DNA from 3 places in the Arthrobacter sp. YD2 genome. Region 1 is predicted to be linked to each of the others. Evidence: riboswitches for the same ligand, from Rfam matches in the RefSeq annotation. Region 1 holds a riboswitch; each other region holds the start of a gene.
The links. Region 1 has a riboswitch for S-adenosylmethionine ahead of QWJ37_RS03740 (hypothetical protein). Riboswitches for the same ligand answer to the same signal wherever they lie in the genome.
Positions count from the first base shown of each region.

Region 2: another riboswitch for S-adenosylmethionine. It lies ahead of QWJ37_RS13480 (ABC transporter substrate-binding protein); the one in region 1 lies ahead of QWJ37_RS03740 (hypothetical protein).
Region 3: another riboswitch for S-adenosylmethionine. It lies ahead of QWJ37_RS11820 (bifunctional o-acetylhomoserine/o-acetylserine sulfhydrylase); the one in region 1 lies ahead of QWJ37_RS03740 (hypothetical protein).

Region 1 covers NZ_JAUHHB010000001.1:757,456-762,103, reverse strand. Annotated here, with positions in the region: gene QWJ37_RS03755 (alpha/beta hydrolase) at 1-185, opposite strand, end outside; gene QWJ37_RS03750 (LLM class flavin-dependent oxidoreductase) at 277-1,296, shown strand; gene QWJ37_RS03745 (hypothetical protein) at 1,342-1,635, shown strand; SAM riboswitch class IV at 1,899-2,031, shown strand; gene QWJ37_RS03740 (hypothetical protein) at 2,047-2,478, shown strand; gene QWJ37_RS03735 (VOC family protein) at 2,559-2,993, shown strand; gene QWJ37_RS03730 (hypothetical protein) at 3,041-3,211, opposite strand; gene QWJ37_RS03725 (CPBP family intramembrane glutamic endopeptidase) at 3,312-4,073, opposite strand; gene QWJ37_RS03720 (NAD(P)H-hydrate dehydratase) at 4,158-4,648, opposite strand, start outside.
Region 2 covers NZ_JAUHHB010000003.1:529,098-533,745, forward strand. Annotated here, with positions in the region: gene QWJ37_RS13470 (hypothetical protein) at 1-201, opposite strand, end outside; gene QWJ37_RS13475 (hypothetical protein) at 351-1,040, opposite strand; SAM riboswitch class I at 1,615-1,704, shown strand; gene QWJ37_RS13480 (ABC transporter substrate-binding protein) at 1,809-3,500, shown strand; gene QWJ37_RS13485 (ABC transporter permease) at 3,504-4,463, shown strand; gene QWJ37_RS13490 (ABC transporter permease) at 4,482-4,648, shown strand, end outside.
Region 3 covers NZ_JAUHHB010000003.1:159,845-164,492, reverse strand. Annotated here, with positions in the region: gene QWJ37_RS11835 (sugar-binding domain-containing protein) at 1-32, shown strand, start outside; gene QWJ37_RS11830 (hypothetical protein) at 145-1,089, opposite strand; gene QWJ37_RS11825 (VOC family protein) at 1,260-1,910, opposite strand; SAM riboswitch class IV at 2,072-2,188, shown strand; gene QWJ37_RS11820 (bifunctional o-acetylhomoserine/o-acetylserine sulfhydrylase) at 2,268-3,584, shown strand; gene QWJ37_RS11815 (homoserine O-acetyltransferase) at 3,600-4,648, shown strand, end outside.

The sequences.
Region 1 (4,648 bases):
ACGAGCACGGTGTCTCCGTGCCGCTCTCCGGCGGCCCGGTCCAGCGCCGCCATCCAGTCCTCCAGCTCGGGTTCATCCCACGACGACGGCGCGAAACGGGTGACGTTGGGCAGCTCCGCTTCCCAGCGGCTCTGCCACTGGTCGGGTGGTGAGCCGTTGTAACCCGGGACCATGGTGATGTGCACTGTGCCTGTTTCCTTACGGTGGTTTCGCGGCGCCCGGCCGCGGGTCTGGACGGCCGGGAATACCGCAGAGTGCTCCGGCGCTGTGGCTGATATGAAACGAATAGGGTTCCTGTCCTTCGGACACTACCGGAACGCACTGGGGTCCCGGACGCCCAGTGCCCGGGACGCAGTATTGCAGCAGATCGAGCTGGCGGTAGCCGCGGAGGAAATCGGCGTCGACGGCGCGTACATGCGGGTACATCACTTCGCGCCGCAGTTCTCCGCCCCGTTCCCCACGCTTGCCGCCATGGCGGCCCGGACCAGCAAAATCGAACTCGGCACCGGCGTGATCGACATGCGCTACATGAATCCGCTTTCGATGGCGGAAGATGCCGCAGTGGCGGACCTGATCAGCGGCGGACGGCTGCAGTTGGGCATCAGCCGGGGATCCCCCGAGCCTGCCCTGCGGGGTTATGAGTCCTTCGGTTACGTGCCGGGGCCGGACTCCACCGACGCGGACATGGCTCGCCAGCACACCGAGGTGTTCCGTGCCGCCATTGCCGGTGCCGGGGTGGCCCAGTCCGATCCGGCAATGACCGGGACAACCGCCCCCATGGCCATCGATCCTCTTTCTCCCGGTCTGCCTGAGCGCATCTGGTGGGGTTCGGGCACCCGGGCCACGGCCAAGTGGACCGGTGAGCAGGGCATGAACCTGATGAGTTCCACCCTGCTGACCGAAGACACCGGAGTTCCGTTCGACCAGCTGCAGGCCGAGCAGATCGAGGTCTACCGCAAGGCCTGGGCCGACGCCGGCCACCAGGGCACGCCGCGGGTCTCCGTGAGCCGCAGCGTCATCCCTCTGGTGACCGGGGAGGACCGGCATTACTTCGGTCTTCGCGCGCAGGCCGAGGGACGTGACCAGGTGGGCCACCTCGACGGGGGCCTCGCCCGGTTCGGCAAGAGCTACATCGGCGAACCCGACGTGATCGCTGCCGAACTGGCCGCTGACGCTGCCGTGCAGGCCGCAGACACCGTGCTCATCACCGTGCCCAATCAGCTCGGCGTGGACTACAACGCGCACCTGCTCGAAAGCATCGTCAAGCTCGTGGCTCCGGACGCCGGCTGGCGGTAACGGGGCGGTGTGAGGAATCGCTCCCTGCTCAGTAGGATCAAACGTATGGAGAGCGATCGCCACCCCGCAGATGAGGGGTGGGTGTTTGCCCCTGCACCGCCGGACACGAGTACCTATACGGGCCTTGGGACAATCACCGTCGACGGCGAGACGTTTGCAGTGCGCAGGCGTGACGAGGATGGAACGATTCTCTATGACTGGGTCTCGGGACCCAACAATGGTTATGGATTCAACGCCCTCGGCAGGCGTGAACCGCCCACGCATCAACAGCACGTGGCCGCTATTCGCGATTTCCTCTCGTCCATTGACCCCGCGACGGGGTACTTCCACGACCCGTAGGCTCAAGACTGCCAGCTGAATTGGTGATTGAGGCTAGTGCCTGACAGGCAAGTCAGGGTGCCATCGCCCAGACGAGATGCCGTGTGCCGGACGGGCCGGGTAAGGCGGCTTTATTAACTCTCGCGAGCTCTGCGAGCGGGAGTTTTCGTTGCCGCCGTCCCGGTCCGCCCGGCGCACCGCCGCCCGACGCCGCACGACCACACCAGACCCTGATATTGCGTCTCTGTCGAAATGTCGGTGCCCTCGGTTACAGTAGTTTCTAGCTTCACGAGATGTGGCCTCCGCCCGGTTCGCCGGGCATAAAAGCTCCGACTGGCCCCACACCAACCCCACTGTTCGGCGGGTGGTTCGGATGACGAAGCGGCCTGCTCCAACCGGTGCAGGCAAGGACAACCTGAAAAGGAACCCACTGTGAGCATGTCCAGTGTCAGCAACTCCGGCTTCAACCCCGATTTCAACAACTCCTCCATCAGCAGCAGCTGCTCCGGTTTCGCGCCCGGCCACAACGTCCATTGGATCCACCGCCGCCGGCTCGAGGCGTGGGATCAGTGGTCCGACGTCGAGGTCGCAGCCGACCCGGAGCTGGACCTCATCCACCTCGTAATCGACGGAACGCAGCAGCTGATGTGGTTCCACAACGTGGGCGCCGTGGCCGCCGCCCTGGACGCCGCCGTCGACACACCACAGTGGTGCCAGCGATACTCCACACTGATGGTGCCCGGCGGTTTCGGCTCGGATGCCCGGAGCTCTTTTTTCTACTTGGCCCGGCCGGAGCGGGTGCTGCCCTGCATCGGCTCTCCGGTCCGGGCTCCCGAAACCGAGCGGATTGACGGCCAGGCCTGATTCCCGGCCGGTGAATATGCGGACTGCATCTGTCCGCATACCAATGACGGCCGTGCTGTTCGGGTTCTAGCCTCAATGCCATGACGAATATACAGATCTGCGTTGACTGCACCGATGCCCACCAACAGGCGGATTGGTGGGCCGAAACCCTGGGCTGGACGCTCGAGCCCGTGGACCAGGACTTCATTTCGTCCATGCTGGACCAGGGCTTGGCGAACCCGGAGGACGTTATCGAGCACAACGGTGTCCGGGTCTGGCGGGACGGCGCCGCCATCTGTCCTGCCGACGAGGTGGGCCGGAAGGACCGGTTGCGCATCCTGTTTCAGCCGGTTCCCGAGCCCAAAACCGTCAAGGACCGCATTCACCTGGATGTCCGGCTCCAGGGCCAGGATAAGGACGCGGCCCGGGCCGCCTTGGAGGAACGGGGTGCGTCCTTCCTGACCGAAGCAAGCCAGGGGCCGCACTCCTGGTACGTCATGGCGGATCCCGAAGGCAACGAGTTCTGCATCAGCTGACGGGGTTGCCGGGGACAGGCGGCGCAGGCCGCAGGCCCCCGGCCGCGTCAGTTAACCGTTCCGGTGTCTCCGCGCAACTCTCCGCGCAGCTGGGCAATCCGCAGCCGGAGGAAAATGATCACGAGTACCAGGGCCCAGACCACAAGGACGGCCACTGCGACCACCAACAGGAAATACAAAATTACGAACACTGCGCCGATTCCTGAGCCTACTGACACGCCGATCCCCCGATTCTGTGTGCCGGCCCCGGGACGGGTCCGGTCCTGCCACCGATGCTAGGGCATGGCTTCCTGCCGGGGCCGCATTCCCGCGGCGAGATTACTGCTGCAGCAGTTCCGGCGGAATGGCGTAGATCAGCACCACGCTGAGCAGGTTCTTCGCAGCATGCACGCCGTAGGACAGCATGAAGTTGTTTCCTGCCCATACGTACAGCCCGACCAGGACGGCACCGGTGGCCAGATAAGGCATCAGGACCGGCAGTGACAGGGATTCCTTACCCACAATGTGGATGGAGGCGAAGAGCAGGACGGACAGGATGCTGCACGCCCAGATGTTCCAGTAGCGGCTGAGTTTGCCGATGAGCAGGTGCCGGAAAATGTACTCCTCCACGAAGGGCGCCAGGATGACGACCAGCGGCACCACCAGCCAGGGAGACATTTCGGTGACCAGCCCCTGCACAGCCTCCTGGTTCACGGCGGTTTCGGCCTGGCCGGCGATGATCACGCCCACCATGGAAGCGATGATTGTGAGGATTACGCCAATCGGGATCAGGGCAGCGGTCAGCACCGGCCGGGTGGCAAGGACCCGGGTCTCGCGGGCAACATACCGCCGGGCGGCAATAAGGGCCAGAATTCCAGCGACCGCATAGAAGCCCAGATTGATGACGTAGGCCGCCACCACCGGGTCCGGAATCAGCACCGAGAGCCCGGGAATGTTGATGGGCACAAAACTCAGCAACAGCAGGAACAGGACGTAAAAGCCCGCCGCGACGCCGTCGCTGCGGGTGAACCGGTAGGAAAGCCACGGGATTTGTGCCGCTGCCCGCCCCGACGGGCCGGTCCGGTATTCGTTAGCTGTCATCACCTCAGGATAAGAGGCCGTGCCGCCCCGTGCAGCCCGTTCTTGGTTCAGCGCGTACGGCGGCCGCCAAAACGCGCCCGCTGCCTAGTTCAGTTCCGCAATCACAGGCGGCATGGCCTCCAGCAACTCGCGTGCCAGGAAGCTGAGGGGTCCGCGGGACGCCGAGAGCCGGTCCCCCGCCACGGCGTGCAGGTAGGTGCCCCAGCATGCCGCCTGTTCCGGCGTCGCCCCGCGGGCCAGGAAACCGCCTACCGCACCGGCCAGGACATCCCCGGAGCCGGAGGTCCCCAAACCGGGATTGCCGGCGGGTACTTCCCAGCTGGAACCCTCCGGTGCCGTGATGAGGTTCTGGGCCGTCACCACTGCCGAGTACTTCCGCGCCACCTCCAGCGAGGCGTCAGCCATGTCCAAAGACTCTTCGTCAGTGTCCTCCTCCCCCAGCAGGTGCAGGATCTCGGTCCGGTTCGGCGTCAGAACCAGCCGGCCAGCCAGCACCTTGGCCACCTCCGGCTGTCCGGGCAGGACCCCGAGCGCGTAGGCATCAAGCACCACCTGGGTCTTTTCCCCCAACAGGG
Region 2 (4,648 bases), on a different contig from region 1:
CTCCAGCGCGCCGATCAGGATGTTCCGTGCTGCCAGCTGCGCTGCGGCATTCCGGCGGTACGAGTCCGCGAACGGGCCGCGGAATTCTTCCAGCGCTTCTCCCGTAGCCGAGGCCCGCGGACCGCGCTGCTCACCCAACGCAGCGGCGGCCTCGTCACAGGCCGCTATGAGCTGGTCAGCCGTGCCAGCATCAAAGTCCATTTCAGGATCCCCCATCCCCCGGCAAGCACTTCCGCTTCTGAGCCGCAGGATAAACAGTACATGTACCGCCCCCGGCGAAGCCTGCCCGATCCGGGGTGCGGCGGATCACCGGACGCCGTGCGCGCCGGCTGGATTCTCCGGTTCCTGCCTCACTCCGGCCGGGCCGGTTCCAGAGGCGGGTCGTAGCACTCGGCCACCACCGCCGCAGCCGGTCCGGCGGTTGCGGCAGCAGCTTCCCGGACCATCCCGGCAAAGGACGCGGGTCCGCAGACGTAAATCCAATCCGGGTGCAGGGTAGCCAGGACGCCCAGCAGATCCTGAGCGGTGACGCGCCGGCCCTGGCTGCCGGCATCCCACAGCCGCAACTCAACGGAGGTTGCCAGCCCGCCGGCTGCAAGAACGTCGCGGACCGTGTCGCATTCATCGCTGCGGCCTACAAAAAACAGGGCGGCGCGTTCATACTGCCGTGCCGGGTCCCGCAGCAGCCTCCCCAATAGGCCCAGACCGGAGGCCAGACCGGAACCGGCGGCAACGAACAGGGGGCGGCGGACGGAGCCGGGCAGCAGGATGCCCGGGCCCGGCCGGGAGATGGACAGCACCGCACCGCCTGCCGGGTCCAGCATCGCCGCGCTGACCAGCCCGCGTGCGCTCCGCTTCACGTAGAGGGTCATGGTGCGGCTCCCGCGGTCTACGGACAGCACCGCAAAATAGCTGGTATGCACCCCCGTTGCGGCGGCAGCGGAAACAGCAACGTGCCCTCCTTCCAGCAGGTCCTTTTCATCCAATTCAGCGGGCCATTCCAGCTGTACCAAGGCTGCCGTTTCATGGACCGAATACACGCGATGGCCTGGAATCTTCCAGCATATTTCCGGGGCGGTGGATATACCCATTTAGCACCAATCCTGACGTTTATAAAAGGGTTTTAAAAATGTGGTTGATTTTTGCGCAGCCTTCGCGTCCGGCCCGGCGGGTCCGCATGACGGCGGCGGATTCCCCACCCCTGAAGCCGGTGAACGGCAACCGGCCGGTACCGGCTTTCGCCTTGCTGTCGGCAGGGACGAAACGACCGGAGAGAATAACTTCAGCAGGCGGTCACAATGGTTTACAAACAGCCGCCGGGGATATATTTCCCGCTATTCATAAACCCCTAGTTCCAGCGAGGCAGCTGAGATATCCGGGGTCCGGCGGAAACGGGATGTGCAGAACCGTACTCCCAGCCGGCACCGCATTGTCAAGCCCGGCCGGGCCCGGCAAAAAGGAACAAAACAATCCTCCGCCAGGTCCTTCGCGCGCGCGGTAAGGGCCCATCAAAAACTGTCTTTGTCATCAAGGGAAATATTTCGTCACCGGCCTTGCGGACCGGGTCCGGGCGGGTTTGTATGGGTCCTGTCCGCACAACCTGTTTTGGACGACTTACCATCCAGAGCGGCTGAGAGACCTGGCTCGTTGACGTCGCAGCAACCACCCTTCGGGGGACGGTGCTAATGCCAGGACCGATGGAGAAACCTCATTCACCGTTGGTCCATGACCGCTGCTTTGCCATGCGGTGATGGCCTCCAACGTGCCTGGATGCGGTGTGCCTCGGTGATGACTGAGAGGACCGCCCCATGCTTTACCTGAACCAGACAGACCCTCACCCCGGACCAGGGGCCACCCCCGATACCGGGGCGCTGCTGCGGCGGCGCACCGCCCTGAAGATCGCCGCCGCTTTCGCGGCGGCAGCCCTGGCCCTGACCGGCTGCCAGCAGGCGGCGTCGGACCAGGGCCCCGGAACCCGGGTGGCCGCCGGAACCCCGGTGGAGGGCGGCACCCTGATCTACGCCGAGGTCACGCCGATCAACAACTGGCAAACCCAGTCCGCCCGGTTTTACGAAAAAGCCAACGTGCTGAACAGCGTGCTGGACCGGCTGACCTATTTCGATCCGGAGTCAGGTGATCTGGTGCCGTGGCTCGCCTCCGAATTCTCAGCCAACGCCGAGCACACCGAGTTCATCTTCACCATCCGCCCCGGTGTCACCTTCAGCGACGGCACGCCGCTGGATGCCGCCGCGGTCAAAGCGAATCTGGACAGTTTCGGATTCGGTATTCCCGCTGCCCAGATCCAGCCGAACGTCGACTTCGCCGGCTATACCTCCAGTGAAGTGACGGCCCCGGACCAGGTAAAGGTCACCCTGGCCGCTCCGAATTCCAACTTCCTGCGGGCCACCTCCTCCGTCACCGCCGGTCTGGTCTCCCCGGCCACCCTGGGCCTTGACGCCGCCGGACAGTCCGCCCTGTCCCGCATTTCCGGTTCCGGCCCGTTTGTCTTCGAATCCGAGAAACCCGACGAGGAGGTGGTGCTGGCCAAGCGCGGGGACTACGCGTGGGCACCCGAGACCGCGGACAACCAGGGCGCAGCGTATCTGGACCGGGTGGTCATCAAGTACCTGCCCGAGGTGGCGCACCGGGCCGGTGCCGTGCAATCCGGTCAGGTGGACCTGGTCCGCGGACTGCAGCCGGCAGACGAAGCCGCACTGGCCGCCAGCGGGAGCCAGGTCCTGGCGCCGGCGGGAACCGACCTGACGTCAAACATGGCCGCTGTCCGGACCGGCAGCGGACGGCTCGCAGATCCGCAGGTCCGCCGCGCACTGCAGCTGGGCATCGACCGGCAGTCCATCAAGGACACCGTGCTTTCGGACAGTTACACCATCGCCGCCTCCGTGCTGAACCACGGGGCACCGGGATTCGTGGACCTCAGCGCTGAGCTGGCCTATGACCCGGAACAGGCCAAGGCCCTGCTGGACGACGCCGGGTGGACGGTGGGCGCTGACGGCATCCGCGATAAGGACGGCGAAAAGCTGGCCCTGACCGTCACCAGCTCCAACAACTCCGTGGTGATCAAACCGGCCTTCGAACTGATCGAACAGCAGTGGCGGCAGATCGGCGTGCAGCTGAAGAACCGGGCGGCGGACAACACGTTCCTGGCCACCGCCATGCCGGACCCCGCCGTCGAACTCTTCGGCACCCGGCAGTTCATATACGGCGGACTCGGGCCCATTTTCGAACCGGACAACAACACCATGACCCACACCTCGGACCCGGCACTGAATAAGCTCTTCGCCGCCGAGCGCGCAGCCGGGCCCGGACCGGACCGGGACCGGATCCTGGCCGAGGAGCAGCGTGCCCTGGTCCTGGAGCAGGCCTACTCCCTGGTGCTGTGGGACGAGGTGCAGGTCTACGGCGCAGGCCCGGACACGCACATTGACTTCACGTCCGGAACAGCGCCCATCTTCCAGGGCGCCTGGACGGCGGGGAGCTAAGCCGTGACCCGTTATCTGTTGCTGCGCACCGGCCAGGCCGTCCTGGTGGTGTGGCTGGCGTACACGCTGATTTTCCTTGCCGTGCAGCTGCTGCCCAGCGATCCGGTCACCATTTTCCTCACCGCGGATTCGGCCGTGGACCAGGCCGCCATCGACACCATGAAGGCCCAGTACGGGTATGACCAGCCGCTGGCGGTGCAGTACCTCCACCAGCTCGGCGCCCTGCTGCAGGGCGACGCCGGGTACTCGCTGACCTCCGGGGAACCGGTGATGCAGCGGATCGGCGGGGCGCTGGGCTCCACGCTGGCGCTGGCCGGATCGGCTCTGGCGGCCGCCGTCGTTATTGCCCTGGCAGTGGTGTCCGCCGCGGTGCTGGCACCGTCCGGGCGGGTGCGCCGGATCCTGGCGAACCTGCCGCCGCTGTTCTCGGCGGTGCCGGTGTTCTGGCTGGGCCTGGTCCTGCTGGAGCTGCTCTCCATCCGGCTGGGTGTGCTCTCCATTTTCCCCGACGGCTCGTTCCTGTCCCTGGCCGTGCCGGTGTTTGTGCTGGCCGTCCACGTCTCCGCGCCGCTGGCACAGGTGCTGCTGAAAAGCGCGGACCAGGTCTACCGGCTGCCGTTCATCGACGTGCTGCGGGCCAAGGGCGCTTCCCCGGCCCGGATCTTTTTCCGGCACGTGCTCAAAAACGCCGCCGGTCCCGCGCTGGCCATCCTGGGCATCACGGTGGGCACCCTCTTCGCCGGGTCCGTGATCACCGAAACCGTGTTTTCCCGCACCGGGCTGGGGTCCGTGGTGCTGCAGGCCGTGACCGCTCAGGACGTGCCGCTGGTCCAGGGGCTCGTCCTGCTGACCGCCGCGGTTTTTGTGGCAGTCAACCTGGCGGTGGACCTGATCCACCCGCTGCTGGATCCGCGCATCCTCACCGACGCACAGCAGGGCTCTGCCCGTGCCCTCGCTGCCTGAAACCGAAAAGGCGAACCGATGACCACACTTCTTCCTCCCGTACACGCGCCCGCCGCAGCCGCATCGACCGCCGCGCCCGCGCCGTCCCGACGTCCGGGCAAACCGGGCGTCCGGCCCGCACTGCTGCTGGCTGTCCTGCCGCTGCTGCTGATCGCTGCGTGGGCCGTGGCCCCGGGGCTGTTCAC
Region 3 (4,648 bases), on a different contig from region 1:
ATGCCCGGCTGATCCGTGCTGCGGGGCAGTGACCGGCGGGTTTTCTGCTGCGGTCCGTGACAATCGACCGGTTTGGGAAATCCCTGCCAGTTTGCGGCGGAGGGAATTCCCAAAACGGCAGGGAATTCCCAACCGGCAGAGAGTTCAGCGCTGGCGGCGGGTTGGAGACAGGCCAGCTTGGATCAGCCGGTGGACCAGGCTCTCCGGGTGCTGCGCCGGCATGCGGATATCGCGCCAGGACCAGCGGACAAAAGCGACCCCGGTTGCACGGATGGCGTCTTCGCGACGTTTTTCCCGCATCAGCGTGTCCCACGACGGAGGGAGTACGGATCCGTTGGCACCGTACTTCACTGCACCGTCGAATTCTCCGACCACCCGCTGGTCCTTCCAATAAAAATCTGTTCGGAAGTGACCCATTGAAGTAAGAAATTCATACTGAAGCTCCGGAACCGGAAAACCATGGCGGTGCAGAACTGCACGTGAATACGATTCCCCTGGGGACTCGGACCGGGGGTCGGCAAAGTCGATTACGCGCCGGGCCCTCGTCTGTTTGGCCATGTCGGGCAGGTTCCGAGCCAGTTTTTCCAGCTCGTCTTTGTTCGTGGCTGGGCGGCCGTGCACCAGGTCCGGGCGCAGGACACTGTCCATAGCCGGAACTGAGTGCTCGAAAGCCAGATACGCGGCCATGTCCAGAGCGGTCTGTGCACGGGAGGTCAGCGACATTCCCTCCACAACATCGAGCGGCTCCAGCAGCTTACGTTCCGTCCAGTGGAGACCGCCCCGGCGCCGGCCGTGGGAGGACGGGGAAGCCAGCAGTAGTACCTCAGGTGGTGAATCGATCACCGGTAGCCCCCAAATGACGGCGGCGGACTGCTGGACGAGGACGCGTTGCCCGGGCACCTGTTGTGATGCTGCCTGGATACGTACCCGCTCTTTTTCCCAGGCACGGAGCTGTCGCCATACCTCGACGTCGATATAGATCCCGGCACGAAGCCGCACCAGTTGCCCCGCCCGGCACTGCAGGGCAAGGGAACGGCGGCCTGAGCCGAAGGAATCGGCGTCAGCCGCGAAGATGAGCTCGGGATTCACGCCTTCAGGGTGGAAGGGCGGTGGCGTAGATGCGAGCGAACCAGGCTCAAATGTGGAAAACCTGCGGCTCGGAGAGAGAATCTACCGGTTTGGGAAATTCCTGCCACTTTGCAGCGGAGGGAATTCTCAGACCGGACGGAAAACCCCAAACCGGCCGAAAAACCCCGGAGCTAGATCTCCACCCGGCCGTTGGCGGTGTCGAAGGTGACCGACATGATGCCGGGCGTGCCGGCCGGAGCGATCCAGGTGACATCGACGCCCTCCAGCGGTGCCTCCACCGGGTGGCCCAGCCAGTCAGTGACCCGGGCAGCCGAACCGGCGATGGTCAGCGAATTCAGTTTCACCGAACCGGGCATCCCGGGCAGGGCATTGGAGGGGTGCAGTGCCTCGGTGCCGTCATCCCAGCGCAGCAGGTAGGGCACCTGGGGATCCGCGATCAGGCCGTTGATGCCGATCTGGCGCCAGGTGAGTTCCTGGCCATCAGGGAATTTGCGGTTGCCCGGCACTGACGGGCGGCCCAGGCGTTCTTCGAAGGGCGAGAGGTCATCGACTGCAACGCACCACCCCATCCAGCCGCCTCCGCATTCGGAGCGCTGGCGGACGGCCTGCCCGAAGGGCGCCTTGTCCGAGGCAGGGTGGTTGAGCACCTCGACAACTTCCACATATTGGTTGTTGGCCAGGGGCAGGATCATATTGCGGGTACCGAATCGGGGGTGGACGCCACCCTTTACGAAGTCGGCTCCGAGAGCAGCAGCAATCCTCTCGGTGGTGGCCAAAAGACCGTCGGATTCACAGGCATAAGAAACATGGTCCAAGCGCATGCGGCTCATTGTGGCACGTTGTGATGCCCGTCTCGACTAAGGGAAGCCTAAGAAGAAATCCAGTTGCCTCAGGACACGAAATCTATACACGGGGCCGGTTATTTTTTCACGAAAAGTCACGAAGGTTGCGCATCCTCAGCGGATCAGTTTTTATGGGTGCAGGTCATGAGTGCCAGCAGATAGCCCCGGCTTGCTGGCCGGCAACCCTCCAACCGCGGTGGGGTGCCCCGGGTGAAGACCTGGCCGCACGCCAAAAGGGCGTCCGGCAAGCGCGGGTCCCACAAACCCCACCGGACATCCGGCGTACCCGGATGTTCCCGCGAAGGTAGTGTGCGGCCCCTGGAATGAGGGAGCATCATGAGTGCAGATTGGTCTTTTGAAACCCGTCAGATCCACGTAGGACAGGAGCCCGACGCCGTCACCGGCGCCCGCGCCCTGCCCATCTACCAGACATCGTCCTTCGTCTTTCCCAGCGCCGAGGCAGCCGCAAACCGGTTTGCCCTGGCCGATCTTGAACCCATCTACACCCGGATCGGAAACCCCACCCAGGAAGCGGTGGAGAACCGGATCGCGTCCCTGGAAGGCGGGGTCGGCGCACTGCTGCTGGCCTCGGGACAGGCCGCGGAAACCTTCGCCCTGCTGAACGTGGCCCAGGCCGGTGACCACATTGTGGCCAGCCCCAGCCTGTACGGCGGCACGTACAACCTGTTAAAGCACACGCTGAAGAAGTTCGGCATCGAGACCACCTTTGTGCAGGACCCGGATGACCTGGAGCAGTGGCGCACCGCGGTGCAGCCCAACACCAAGGCGTTCTTCGGCGAGGTGGTGTCCAACCCGCGCCAGGACGTACTGGACCTTGAAGGCATCAGCGCCGTGGCACACCAGGCCGGGGTGCCGCTGATCGTGGACAACACGCTCGCCACGCCGTACCTCATCCGCCCCATTGAATGGGGTGCGGACATTGTGGTGCACTCGGCCACCAAGTACCTCGGCGGGCACGGCACCTCCATTGCCGGCGTCATCGTGGATTCGGGGAACTTCGACTTCGCGGCGGACCCGGAGAAGTTCCCCGGCTTCAACACACCGGATGAGAGCTACAACGGGCTGGTCTACGCCCGGGACCTGGGGGTCGGGAGCCCGCTTGGCGCCAACCTGGCCTTCATCCTCAAGGCACGTGTGCAGCTGCTGCGCGATCTCGGCTCGGCGGTCTCACCGTTCAACGCGTTCCTTATTGCCCAGGGCCTGGAAACCCTCAGCCTGCGGGTGGAGCGGCACGTGGCCAACGCCGTCGAGGTTGCCAACTGGCTGGAGGCGCACGACGACGTCCTGTCCGTTGCGTACGCGGGCCTGGAGTCGAGCCCGTGGTTCGAACGCGGACGCAAGTACGGCCCGCGCGGAACGGGGGCCATTGTGTCCTTCGAGATTGCCGGGGGAGTGGAAGCAGGCAAGCGGTTCGTGGATGGTTTGGAACTGCACTCCCATGTGGCCAACGTGGGTGACGTGCGCTCGCTGGTCATCCATCCGGCCTCCACCACGCACAGCCAGCTGGGAGCCGAGGCGCAGCTCGCCGCCGGAGTCAGCCCCGGGCTCGTGCGGCTCTCCGTGGGCATCGAGCACATTGACGACATCCTCGCGGATCTCGAGGCCGGCTTCCGGGCCGCCAAGGGCGCGTAACGGGGCACCGTGACTATTCGGCATTCTGCACCGCAGTACCCCGCCACCGCCGTGGACGGGGTGCTGCGGTTCGCCTCGATCGGCGGACTTGAACTGGAAACCGGCGGATACCTGCCCGACGTCGTCCTCGGGTATGAGACGTGGGGCCAGCTGAACGCGGACGCGAGCAACGCCGTGTTTGTGGCCCACGCCCTCACCGGAAGCACCCATGTGGCCCGCGGGCACACGGATGAGCCCGGCTGGTGGGATGAGCTGGTGGGGCCGGGCCGGCCCGTGGACACCAATCGGTTCTACGTGGTCGCGGCGAATATGATCGGCGGCTGCTACGGCTCCACCGGCCCGTCCTCGCTGGACCCGCAGGGCCTGCCGTGGGGCTCACGGTTCCCGCTGGTTACCATCCGAGACGCCGTGCGGGCCGAGGCACGGCTGGCGGACCGCCTTGGCATTGCCCGCTGGCATGCCGTGCTGGGCGGCTCCCTGGGCGGGGCGCGGGCGCTGGAATGGGCGGCCACGGAGCCGGACCGGGTGCAGCGCTGTGCCGTGATCGCGGCAACCCCGGCCAGCACCGCCGAACAGATCGCCTTTGCGCAGGCGCAGATTGCCGCCATCCGGCTGGACCCGGACTTCAGCGGCGGCGATTACTACAACGGGAACCCGCCCCTGGCAGGCCTCGGCCTGGCCCGGCGGATCGCCCACATTACCTACCGGTCCGAACCGGAGCTCGAATACCGGTTCGGGCGCAGCCCGCAGGAGGACGAGAACCCCTTCGGCGCCGTTTTGCCCGCTGAACGGGGCCGATACGCCGTCGAAAGCTACCTCGACCACCAGGCCGGCAAGCTGGCCGGCCGTTTCGACGCCAACACCTACCTGGTCCTGACCGAAGCGTTGATGGGGCACGACGTCGCCCGCGGGCGCGGCTCGCTGCGCCAGGCCCTGGCGCGGACGACGGCGGAATTCTTTGTGGCTGCCGTGGAATCAGACCGCCTCTACTTTCCGCAGCAATCGGCCGACCTCGCTGCGGCACTGCCGCGCGGCACACAGGTGCATTTGATCCGCGCCCCGAT